DNA from 3 places in the Flavobacterium cryophilum genome. Region 2 is predicted to be linked to each of the others. Evidence: riboswitches for the same ligand, from Rfam matches in the RefSeq annotation. Region 2 holds a riboswitch; each other region holds the start of a gene.
The links. A riboswitch is a leader RNA that binds a small molecule or an ion and turns the genes downstream of it on or off. The one in region 2 is predicted to bind S-adenosylmethionine.
Positions count from the first base shown of each region.

Region 1: it holds a riboswitch for S-adenosylmethionine, as region 2 does, so the genes downstream of both, ACNQGJ_RS13090 (alpha/beta fold hydrolase) here and ACNQGJ_RS07190 (Na+/H+ antiporter NhaC family protein) in region 2, are expected to answer to the same signal.
Region 3: it holds a riboswitch for S-adenosylmethionine, as region 2 does, so the genes downstream of both, ACNQGJ_RS13025 (homocysteine S-methyltransferase family protein) here and ACNQGJ_RS07190 (Na+/H+ antiporter NhaC family protein) in region 2, are expected to answer to the same signal.

Region 1 is NZ_JBLVPZ010000009.1:55,349-59,637, reverse strand. It holds gene metK (methionine adenosyltransferase) at 1-869, opposite strand, end outside; gene ACNQGJ_RS13095 (hypothetical protein) at 1,624-1,833, shown strand; SAM riboswitch class I at 2,065-2,189, shown strand; gene ACNQGJ_RS13090 (alpha/beta fold hydrolase) at 2,268-3,230, shown strand; gene thrA (bifunctional aspartate kinase/homoserine dehydrogenase I) at 3,249-4,289, shown strand, end outside.
Region 2 is NZ_JBLVPZ010000003.1:93,054-97,342, reverse strand. It holds gene ACNQGJ_RS07200 (hypothetical protein) at 1-226, opposite strand, end outside; gene fabG (3-oxoacyl-[acyl-carrier-protein] reductase) at 294-1,040, opposite strand; gene ACNQGJ_RS07190 (Na+/H+ antiporter NhaC family protein) at 1,115-2,437, opposite strand; SAM-I-IV-variant riboswitch at 2,501-2,597, opposite strand; gene ACNQGJ_RS07185 (hypothetical protein) at 2,732-3,154, opposite strand; gene sucD (succinate--CoA ligase subunit alpha) at 3,372-4,244, opposite strand.
Region 3 is NZ_JBLVPZ010000009.1:39,858-44,146, forward strand. It holds gene metH (methionine synthase) at 1-755, opposite strand, end outside; gene ACNQGJ_RS13025 (homocysteine S-methyltransferase family protein) at 1,139-2,140, opposite strand; SAM riboswitch class I at 2,482-2,601, opposite strand; gene ACNQGJ_RS13030 (NAD(P)/FAD-dependent oxidoreductase) at 2,694-3,746, opposite strand; gene ACNQGJ_RS13035 (precorrin-2 dehydrogenase/sirohydrochlorin ferrochelatase family protein) at 3,854-4,289, opposite strand, start outside.

The DNA of each region.
Region 1 (4,289 bases), on a different contig from region 2:
CGAGTAGCATAAGCTGCGCTTCTGTCTACTTTACTTGGATCTTTACCAGAGAACGCACCACCACCGTGAGCCCCTTTTCCACCGTAAGTATCCACGATAATTTTTCGTCCTGTTAATCCGGTGTCTCCGTGAGGACCTCCAATTACGAATTTCCCGGTTGGGTTAATATGATATTGGATTGCATCGCTGAATAAATGAGCATGAGCAGGATTTTTTGCAATAATCCTAGGAATCAATATCTCGATAATGTCTTTTTTGATTTTTGCAAGCATACTTGCTTCTTCATCAAAATCATCGTGTTGTGTCGAGATTACAATAGCTTCAATTCGAGCCGGCTTATTGTCATCGCTATATTCTAACGTGACTTGTGATTTAGCATCAGGTCGTAAATACGTGATTTCGTTATTTTCGCGTCTTAAAACAGCTAATTCTTGTAATAATTTATGAGATAAATCAAGTGCCAATGGCATGTAATTTTCCGTTTCATTTGTAGCATAACCAAACATCATTCCTTGGTCTCCAGCGCCTTGTTCTTCAGGATTTGCTCTGTCAACACCTTGGTTAATGTCGGCAGATTGTTCGTGAATAGCAGAAAGAATTCCACAAGAATTGGCTTCAAACATATATTCGCTTTTTGTGTAACCAATTTTCTTGATTACATCACGAGCAATTTGTTGTACGTCTAAATTGGTATTTGATTTTACTTCACCAGCCAAAATTACCTGACCAGTAGTTACTAAAGTTTCGCAAGCTACTTTTGAGTCAGCATCAAATGCCAAAAAATTATCAATTAATGCATCCGAAATTTGATCTGCAATTTTGTCTGGATGTCCTTCGCTTACAGATTCTGACGTAAATAAATAGGCCATAATAATTATTATTTTAAAATTAAGTGAGAAAAAATAATTGCTGAAAAGGACTAAAGGAGCGTTTCTGCTTTAGCATTTTTTCTACTGAAAAATTTTCAGTATTCATAATGAATTGATTTCATTATGAAGAGGTTGCAATCAGTTCAAATTTTTCCTCTTGTATTCGGGTGCAAATGTATGAAACCATTTTGAATTGCAAATTAATCTTAACTTTTTTTTGGTGATAAATCTTTCGATCTCCTTATGTTACTACAATTGAGAGTGTTAGGTTTGTTTTTATTTCTATTTTTTTTAAAAGTTATTTGGAGAATTCAAAAATAGTTGCCATATTTGTAATAACAAAAAACGAAAGATGAAGTTTAATGTGTGTAATAAATCAAAAGCCATTCAGGAAAAGTCCTATGGGTCGTCTATTGCTTAAATTTGAATTAAAATTTATATAGCAAAAGCCTTCCAAGAAATTCGAAGGTTTTTTTTTAAATCTATTTAACTGAACGAAAACAATATCAATTTAGAATGAAAAACTTGAAAATCCAGAAAACAAATAATTGTAAAGTCAAAAATAGGTTTTACACCAATGCCATTATGCGCATTCGTGTCTGTTGATTCCAAAAGTATAAGTTGATAATAAAGCTTAAAACCCTTTTGGATACGTATCTAAAAGGGTTTTTTTATTAAGAATAGTTTGCAAGCAAAGAAATTTCCGAATTGAAAATATAATTTAAATATAACTAACCTCGAAAATTCAAAGATTATGAGCACATTAAAATATTTCCCGAAAACTATTCAGCTGCTAAAAGGCTTTAGATCGAAAAACAAAACAGAAAAGGAAAGCGATTTAAAAAATGAATTGACCAATCCACGATTTGAAATATCCAAAAATGATCCTTTGGCACAAAAAACGGTGCCGAATTCATTGCTATTTCAAATGTATTCAAAAGAAAATGAAGAGCTTTTTATTTAAAAAGGAATCCTTATTTTAGTTTTTGAATCTTTGAATGAAAATCTTGTGTTGTGATTTCGACGAAAGATAAAACCTTAGTGTTGTATTTTTTTCTTTCGTCGGAATACTGATTATGTGTGCAGATTTTTCAAGTCAGTGAGCAATAAGTCGATTATAACCAATTGGATAAAAATTTGGTTGTTTAAAAAAATAGTGGTTAATTTGTGCCATTAAGTTCAAAACTGTATTGAAATGTTATAAAGAAAGGCAGAGGGATTAGACCCGATGAAGCCTTAGCAACCCTTCGATTTATCGAAGAAGGTGCTGCATTCTACCTTTATTCTGAATTATTTCAGAATCTAAAGGAAAGATAACACAAAGAATTCTTCTAGTTCACTTCTAGCTTTCTTTCTAATATTTCCAGACACAAATCAAAAATCATAAAAGATTTGAAATTGGAAAATAAACCAACATCTATAACATTACAAAATTTCACCACCGAAAGTGGGGCTTTTTATGCTGCCTTAAACTTAAGTTTTCAAGTTTTTGGACCGGCTTTACACACAGCTCCAATCGTTTTGGTAAATCATGCATTGACTGGAAATTCCCAAGTTGTGGGAGACAAAGGATGGTGGAATGATTTAATTGGTGCGCACAAAACCATCGATACTAATAAATATACGATACTGGCTTTTAATGTTCCGGGAAATGGGTTTGATGATGCTGTCATTGAAAATTATTTGGATTTTAATGCCAGAGATACTGCCAGAATTTTTATTGAAGGCATTCATTTTCTTGAAATCAAAAAGATTTATGCTATTATTGGTGGTTCTGTTGGTGGAGGAATCGCATGGGAAATGGCGGCTTTAGAACCAAAAATCACGCAGCATTTAATTCCTATTGCAACCGACTGGAAATCGACGGATTGGTTAATTGCCAATTGCTTTTTGCAGGAGCAAATCCTGAAAAACTCTTCAAAACCTATTGAAGATGCTCGAATTCATGCCATGCTTTGTTACCGTACTCCGGAATCTTTTGCTGCAAAATTTCAGCGAACCACTGATGCGGAATTAGCCATTTTCAATGTAGAAAGCTGGCTGAATCATCATGGCAGAAAGCTTCAAAAACGTTTTCAAATTTCGTCTTATAAAATGATGAACCAATTATTGAAGACCATAGATATAACCAGAAACAGCGATTCATTTGAAATAATAACCTCAAAAATTGAAGCTGATATTCATATCATCGGAATCAATTCGGACTTGTTTTTTACGGCTAATGAAAATAAAGCAACCTTCGAGGAATTAAAGAAATATAAAAATAATGTCAGCTATCAGGAAATTATTTCCATCCACGGTCACGATGCTTTTTTGATAGAATACAAACAATTAGACAAATTGCTTCAGGATATATTCTAAGCCAAAAAACACAACACAATGAAAATATTAAAATTTGGAGGTAAATCTTTATCGAATGGCGACGGATTAAATAAAGTGGTTGCTATTATTGCCGATAAGGTAAATCAAGGAGAAGAAATTGCTATTGTGGTTTCAGCAAGAGGAAATGCGACGAATGAATTAGAAGAGCTTTTAAATATTGCCTCTAAAAATGGAGAGTATAAACCGCTTTTTGAGGATTTTAAAAAATACCAACATGATGAGTACCAAGAGGTCGATTTGTCAGAGGAGTTCAATATTCTAGAGAAATTATTCGAGGGCGTAAGTCTAATTGGCGATTACAGCAATAAAATTAAAGACCAAATTTTATCAAAAGGGGAATTGCTTTCGGCAAAATTATTGACGGCCATTCTGGTTAAAAAGGGAATAAATGCCCGTTTTGCTGATACTCGAGAATTGATTAAAACTGATTCGAAATTTGGTGATGCGCAACCTTTGGAGCAAATTTCGAAGAAAAATGTTGTCAATTATTTTAAACAAAATAATGGAACAATCGTCAATATTGTTACGGGTTTCATTGGTTCAAATAACAATAATGACACCACTACATTAGGGAGAAACGGCAGTAATTACACGGCTTCTTTACTTGCGAATTATTTAAATGCTGAGGAACTACAGAATTATACACACGTTGACGGAATTTATACCGCAAATCCTGAATTAGTGCTTGATGCGAAAAAAATTGACCATTTGACTTTTAACGAGGCGAATGAGTTGGCTAATTTTGGTGCGACCATTCTTCATGCTAAGACCATTATTCCTTTGTTGGAAAAAAACATTCCGCTTCGTATTTTGAATACTTTCAACCATGAAAACAAAGGCACATTAATCACCTCAAATTCTAACAATGAAGGAATTAAAACACTTTCGGTTCTTGAAAATGTTTCCTTAGTGAATCTAGAAGGACGAGGATTACTTGGAAAAACTGGAGTCGACGCCCGTATTTTTAGAGTTATGGGAGACAATGATATCAGTGTGAGTATCATTTCTCAAGGTTCTTCAGAAAGAGGAATTGGTTTA
Region 2 (4,289 bases):
TGTCAACAATAATAGGTAATGGGGTTTTTATCGTTACCAGCGTATTTTTGGTTACTATTGGATTAATCAACAATAATAATATTCCAAAAATGGATCCAAAACGTAAAAAAGCCAAAAACAAACTCACTTTCGATTTGTTTTTGGCTTTATAGCTATATTGAAAAAATGACAAACTGCCAGCTATTAGTATAGAAAGTAGTATTAGTAGAACGGTAGCTGTTGTCATTCTTTTTTTATTTTAAACGATTAGTTTTAAATTTTGAATTATTCCATCATTTGTAATTTATATTTATTTAGGTAAGCATTCCTCCACAAACATTCATCACCTGTCCCGTTACATAAAGACTCAAATCCGACGCGAAGAAAAGACATGCATTTGCAACGTCTTCAGACGTTCCGCCGCGTTTCAATGGGATTCCGTCTCTCCATCCTTTTACAACATCCTCATTTAATTTAGCCGTCATTTCTGTTTCTATAAATCCTGGAGCAATTACATTACAACGAATATTACGAGATCCTAATTCCAATGCTACAGATTTTGAAAAACCAATAACACCCGCTTTAGAAGCAGCATAGTTCGTTTGTCCCGCATTTCCTTGCACTCCTACAACTGAACTCATATTGATTATAGAACCGGAACGTTGTTTAAGAAAAGTACGTTGAATTGCTTTGGTCATATTAAAAACGGATTTCAAATTGACATCGATTACATTATCAAAATCTTCTTCGGACATGCGCATTAATAGGTTGTCTTTGGTAATTCCGGCGTTGTTAATCAAAATATCAACCGTTCCAAATTCAGCCAAAACCTTGTCTACAAGAGTTTGCGCTTCATTAAAATCGGCTGCGTTAGACTGATAACCTTTGGCTTTAATTCCAAGAGTATTCAATTCGTTTTCCAGTGCCAAAGCAGATTCTACTGATGAACTATAAGTAAATGCAACATTTGCACCATGTTTTGCAAAAACTTCTGCAATTCCTTTTCCAATTCCGCGACTCGCACCAGTAATTAGGGCTACTTTTCCTTCTAGTAATTTCATGTTCTATAGTTCGTTTGTGTTTTTTTTTATAAGACAAATATAGCAATTCAATTCAAAAATTTTATATCAAAAGCTTAAACTTTCAAAAATCTATGAATCCATTTATCCCAAAAATTACTGTAAATAGCAAATACTGTAACCAAAAACAAAAATAGCAGATACCAAGCGTTACTTAGTAAATCTAAGAAATTCAATTTTCCATTTGCAAAACTTAAAATTAACAACACTTGAGCACCATAAGGCAAAATTCCTTGAGTAATACATGCAAAAATATCCAGTAAAGTTGCCGTTTTTTTAGCGCTTAAATTATATTCATCGTTAATTTCTTTAGCGATAGCACCTGTGATAACAATAGAAACCGTATTATTAGCAATTGCCATATTAGTAAAACATACTAAAGTTCCAATTCCCATTTGAGCCGATTTTTTATTCTTTATTCTGGATTTAATTTTATGAATAACAAAATCAATTCCACCTGCTTTCTCCACAAGTGCCGCTAAACCTCCAGTAAGCATGGACAACAAGAATATATCCGTCATGCTAGTAAATCCTTCGTATATTTTTTGTGCAAAAACTAAAATAGTAAAATCAGTACCAATAATTCCAATAATTCCTGCCACAACGATTCCGATAATTAATGTAGTGAAAACATTAATCCCAATTATAGCAAGGACAATCACCAACAAATACGGTAAAATAGTAATTAAATCATAACTTGATTTTGGAATAGCGACTGCCGTAATTTCTGAATTTAAGCCTAAATAGAAAAGTAAAAAAATTGTTATTATTGAAGCTGGAAAAGCAATGAATAGGTTGATTTTAAACTTATCTTTCATTTCACATCCTAAAGATTGAGTTGCGGCAATAGTTGTATCAGAAATCATCGATAGATTATCCCCTAACATGGCACCTCCCAACAAGGATCCCGCGATTAATCCTAGTGGAGAACCGCTTTTTTCAGCTAAGCTTACCGCAATTGGTCCTAATGCCACAATAGCGCCAACTGAAGTTCCTGTTGCAGTAGAAAGAAAGGAAGCAATAAGGAAAATGCCCAACGGGAAATAAGCAACATCAATATTGTTAATTCCTAAATTTACCACTGAATCAACTCCTCCCATTGCCTTAGTAACAGTAGCAAAAGCACCTGCAAGCAAATAAATTAAACACATAGTGATTATTTTACTTTCACCACAACCGGATATTAAGGTATTTACTTTGTCTTCTGTTGTTTGTTTAAAAAGTAAAAAAGCAGCGATAATACCCAACAATACAGCTACTGGAGAAGGAAAAGCATAAAAATCATTAAGCCAAATTCCAGCCCCTAGGAAGGTTAAAATAAAAATAAATAATGGAAGTAAAGCTAGTGCATTTCCTTTTTGTTGCATTTTCTTTGTCATAAATAAGGTTATAAAAATAAATCTATTATTACGACAAACAAAAACCCAATATATAAAAATGATTAAAACAACATTTTTTCCAAAGTATTTGGCTTATCGTTTTAGCACCTTGCTTGTTGCTGCAGGTTGCTATCCTATTAAAGGATTCGTGATAACGGATGCAAAAGTACTTAATTATTTATGAAATGATTTCAATTTCAGTCAAAAAATGTCAATTTACACAAAAGCGCCACACAAAAAGGTGGCGCTTTTATATAAAAAACTGAATTGTCAAATTTTAAACTATCGTGATAATTAAAAAGCTACATTCCATTTTGGCAATCTTCCAGTTTCGTCAAGAAAATTTTGTAAAACTTGTCCTTCTGCAAATGTTGGAATTACTTTAGTTTTATCATTAAATGTTTCGTACCAAACTACTTCTAACGTACTTATATCGTCGATTTTCATTTGGGCTGGCCAAGAATACTTTCTTCCAGTTTTTGCAAATTGGTGTCCTTCTACAATTTTTTCTTTTAAACCGCCGTTTTTAATTTTCAAAGTTCCGTTATTTTGAACAGTTCCAGTAGAACCCACCATAATTAACTCTTTTTCATCCCCTACTGAATACACTAAAAATATTCCAGACCCTTCTGAAGCATTGCAAACTTCAGCTAAACTTTCTTCTGTAGTAAATGAAAACTGATTGCTAACTTTGAATTTTTTTAACTCTTTGTACATATTATTTTATTTTTATTTGAACTGGATTCGACAAAAAAATACCCCACAAAATCGTGAGGTCCATTAGAAACCATTTGTTTATGTTTGTTTTTATTACAACTGAATCCGCATAAACAGATGTATTTATTAAAGTGCAAAGATATTTCTTTAATTCAATTTATAATAAAAAAGCCCCACAAAATTGTGAGGCTTTTAAAATATTTAATTAGCGTTTCGATTATCCTAAAACTTCTTTTACTTTTTTACCAATTTCAGCTGGAGAATCTACTACGTGAATACCACATTCTCTCATGATTTGTTTCTTAGCTTCCGCAGTATCGTCAGAGCCTCCAACGATAGCACCGGCATGTCCCATTGTACGGCCTGCTGGAGCGGTAACTCCTGCGATGAAACCTACAACTGGTTTGCGATTACCATCGGCTTTAATCCAGTGCGCAGCATCAGCTTCTAATTGTCCACCAATTTCACCTATCATTACGATACATTCTGTTTCCGGATCATTCATCAATAATTCAACTGCTTCTTTCGTAGTTGTTCCAATAATTGGGTCTCCACCAATTCCAATTGCAGTAGTAATTCCTAATCCTTGTTTTACCACTTGGTCAGCAGCTTCATACGTTAATGTTCCTGATTTAGAAACAATACCAACCGTTCCTTTTTTGAAAACAAAACCTGGCATAATACCAACTTTAGCTTCACCCGGAGTGATTACACCTGGACAGTTTGGACCTATTAATCTAGAATTTCTTTCTTTAACATAACTATTTGCTTTTATCATGTCAGCAACAGGAATTCCTTCAGTAATTGCAATAATTACTTTAATTCCGGCATCTGCAGCTTCCATAATTGCATCTGCAGCGAAAGCCGGCGGAACAAAAATGATAGTTGTATCAGCTCCTGCTTGTTCTACAGCATCTTTCACAGTGTTGAAAACAGGCCTGTCTAAGTGCGTTGTTCCCCCTTTTCCTGGAGTTACACCACCAACAACGTTAGTACCGTACTCAATCATTTGAGAAGCATGGAAAGTTCCTTCACTTCCTGTAAAACCTTGAACAATTATTTTGGAATCTTTATTAACTAAAACACTCATGATATATTTTTTATGTTGTTTTTAAAATTGTAATGCAAAAGTATA
Region 3 (4,289 bases), on a different contig from region 2:
ACGGAGTGCATCGCTTCCCGAACCGTGTCATTTCCTCTAAAAGAAAACGAAACATTACTTACTCCACCGCTAATATGCGCATGTGGAAGATTCTCTCTAACCCATTTGGTTCCTCTAAAGAAATCCAAGGCGTTCTCTCGGTGTTCTTCCATTCCTGTTGCCACAGGAAATATATTCAAATCGAAAATAATATCCTGCGCCGGAAAACCAACTTTATTTACCAAAATATCATACGATCGCTGGCATATTTCTACCCGACGATCGTAATTATCAGCTTGTCCCGTTTCGTCAAAAGCCATAATAATTGCAGCAGCACCGTAGCGCTTAATCAATTTAGCGTGATGAATAAATTGTTCTTCGCCTTCTTTCAAAGAAATCGAATTTACCACACTCTTTCCTTGCACCACTTTTAAACCCGCTTCGATAATATCCCATTTTGAGCTATCAATCATAATCGGAACTCTCGAAATATCCGGTTCAGCAGCGATTAAATTCAGGAATTTTGTCATGGCATATTCGCCATCCAGCATTCCTTCATCCATATTAATATCGATGATTTGCGCGCCACCTTCCACTTGTTCTTTAGCAATGCTCAATGCCTCTTCGTATTTTTCTTCCTTGATTAACCGAAGGAATTTTCTAGAACCAGTAACATTCGTTCGTTCACCAATATTTACAAAAACGCTTTTCGGCGTAATGATTAAAGGCTCTAATCCTGATAATACAAGGTTTCTTCTTTTTTCTGCGTGTGCCATTTTGTTTTATTTAATCCTGCAAGGTTACAAAAACCGTGTAAGTCTAGCTTTTTTGTTTATTTCTACCTTTTTAAAACGTGTAGTTCGTTTTGTTTCTTATTATTTTGGGCGTGACCCAAGGGTCGGGCTATTCGTTGCAAGTCCTCGACTAATTCCACTTCGCTTCATTGGTCTGTGGGCTTTTCACTGCTATCCCTCACGCAGTATTGTATTTTCTATGTCATTGCGAGGAACAAAGTAATCTCATTCAGTAAGTCCTTTAACATCATTCTCATTTTTGTTATGCCGCTCATGATAGCCAGATTTAACGAATTTAACATGTCAAAAAAATCAATTTTCAGACATACCTACAAGGTTTGAAAAAAACCTTGCAGGAAATTTAACTACATCGTTGCTGTAGAAACTCTAGGTTTATACTCCTTTGCGATATCAGCAATCAACTTGATATGTTCTGGCGTTGTTCCGCAACAACCTCCTATGATATTTACTAAATTATCGTCTAAATATTCTTTGATGAAGGCTTGCATCTGTTCCGGTGTTTCATCATACTCTCCAAAAGCGTTAGGCAGTCCAGCATTAGGATGTGCCGACACGTTGAAAGAAGTGTTTTGTGATAAGGTTTGTAGATACGGTTTCAATAAATCGGCTCCTAAAGCACAATTAAAACCTACGCTCAACAATGGAATGTGCGAAACCGAAACTAAGAAAGCTTCTACCGTTTGTCCTGAAAGTGTTCGTCCTGATGCATCAGTAATGGTTCCCGAAACCATGATAGGAATATCGATATTGCGTTCGTCTTTGACTTCTTCAATGGCGAAAAGTGCTGCTTTGGCATTTAAAGTGTCGAAAATAGTTTCTACCAAAAGCAAATCACTACCTCCGTCTATCAAGGCTTCGACTTGTTGTTTGTAAGCAATGCGCAAATCATCAAAAGTTACCGCTCTATATCCTGGATCATTTACATCTGGTGACATACTTGCCGTTCTGTTTGTTGGTCCAATTGAACCTGCTACAAAACGAGGTTTATCTGGATTTTTTGCCGTAAATTCATCGGCTACTTCACGGGCAATTCGTGCCGATTCGTAGTTGAGTTCATATACCAAATCTTCGAGATGGTAATCAGCCATTCCGATGGTGGTTCCTGAGAAAGTATTAGTTTCAACAATATCCGCTCCTGCTTCAAAATAAGCGGCGTGAACTGCTCGAATCGCTTGTGGCTGCGTCAATGACAATAAATCGTTGTTTCCTTTTAAGGAATGTGGAAAATCTTTGAAACGTTCTCCTCGGAAATCTTCTTCGGAGAAATTGTAACGTTGCAACATGGTTCCCATAGCTCCATCGAGTATGAGTATGTTTTTTTTAATGGCTTCTTGAATGCTTGACATAACTTTTTATTTCTTGTAAATCGCGATCCATTTCGGGATTTATACTTTTGATTAATAATTACAAAAGCTCACTATTTTAGTTCTTTAGCCCCGATTACTTCACTTGATTTCTATTTTCATAGGAGTTCAGTGAACTACGTTTGCAGCGGTATCCTTTTTTTATTTTACCCTGTCAGGGTTTAAAACCCTGACAGGGTAAAATAAAAAAAGATATAGCGTAAAGCGGGAACGGTATTGGTAAAAAAACGCCAATTGTTCGCTCCTGATACTGAAAATAATTCAGCAGGCTAAAAATATATGTTGTCAAGAAAAGGTTTGAGAAATACTAAGTGAGTATTTGTGTGTTATCTATCTTAAATACTGAAACTGGTTCTGTATAAAGTAGAATGTAGCACCTTCTTTAAAGATAAAGGGTTGCTAAGGTTTCATTGGGTCTTTCCCTCCGCCTTTCGTGATAACTTTCAATAAATGTAGGAACAGTGCAAAGTAAAGACATAGCGCCAATACTTGCAAGTATTAGCGCTATATTTTTTAACTAGTTTGTATTAAGTTGTTAAACTATGGCTTTCACCACAGCTTTTGGAGCCTCTTTACGGGTACCGTCAAATCCGTCAACACCAGAAACTGTAGTATATTTCAATACATATTTCTTACCCGGGTTGATGATTTGGTAGGCTGCCTGACACATTAAAGTCGCTTCGTGGAATCCACAAAGAATCAATTTTAATTTTCCTGGATAGGTATTTACGTCACCTATGGCAAAAATTCCCGGAATATTCGTTTGGTAATCCAAGGCATTATTTACTTTGATGGCATTTTTTTCAATGTCTAATCCCCAGTCTCCGATAGGGCCTAATTTTGGAGTTAATCCAAAAAGCGGAATGAAATAATCAGTAGGAATGGTTCTATGGGCTCCATTTTCTTCAATATCAATTGATTCTAAATGTTCGGCTCCGTTTAAACCAACAACTTCTGCCGGCGTGATCATTTTTATTTTTCCTAAATCTTTTAATTCTTGCACTTTTTCGACCGAATCTAACGCTCCTCTAAATTCGTTTCTACGGTGAATTAAAGTCACTTCGGAAGCAATATTCGACAAGAAAATACTCCAATCTAAAGCCGAGTCACCACCACCTGCAATCACCACTCTTTTGTCTCTAAATTTTTCCGGGTTTTTAATGAAATACTTGATTCCTTTATCTTCGTAAAATTCGATATCTTCGATCAATGGTTTTCTGGGTTCAAAACTTCCTAATCCACCCGCAATAGCCACAACTGGAGCATGGAATTTTTTTCCTTTATTGGAGGTTACAATGAAACTTCCGTCTTCTTGTTTTTCAATCGTTTCTGCACGTTCTCCAAGCGTGAATCCTGGTTCGAACTGCTTGATTTGTTCCATTAAATTATCCACCAAATCGCCTGCTAATACTTCCGGAAATCCTGGAATATCATAAATTGGTTTTTTTGGATATAATTCAGATAATTGCCCTCCTGCTTGTGGCAAAGCATCCAGAATATGGCATTTTAGTTTCAATAATCCTGCTTCAAAAACGGCAAATAAACCTGTTGGCCCGGCTCCTATTATAAGTATGTCTGTTTTAATCATTTTTTTATTCTTTATGTAATGTAAATGTGCTAAACTATTTAATACAAATTAACAATTGATTTTTACTATTTTAAATGATAAATATCATTCGTTATTTCGCGATGCTTTTATTCTTTGTTTTTTAATGCCTCTGTTATTTCGTTCATTTTTTGAACTTTTTCTTCGAAATTTCCTTTCAACGTCTTTCGATATTCATTGAGGTTTTCGACCATTGCATTAATATCATCTGGAATTATTTCTTCGAAAAATTCCCGTAATCTTTTGGCTGTTGTCGGCGATTTACCATTGGTTGAAATGGCTATTTTTACATTTCCTTTGGTTACAATTCCCCCCAAATAATAATCACATAAATTGGGCGTATCGGCAATATTACAAATCAAGTATCTTTTTCTTGACAAGTCGAATACTCGTTTATTCACTTTCAAATCATCGGTGCAGGCAATAACCATGTGCCTTTTCTTCAACATTTTTTTCTTGAACTTAGCTTTCGTCAATTTCACGGAAGGATGCCTTTCAACCAACGCTTCCAGTTCAGGCAAAAAC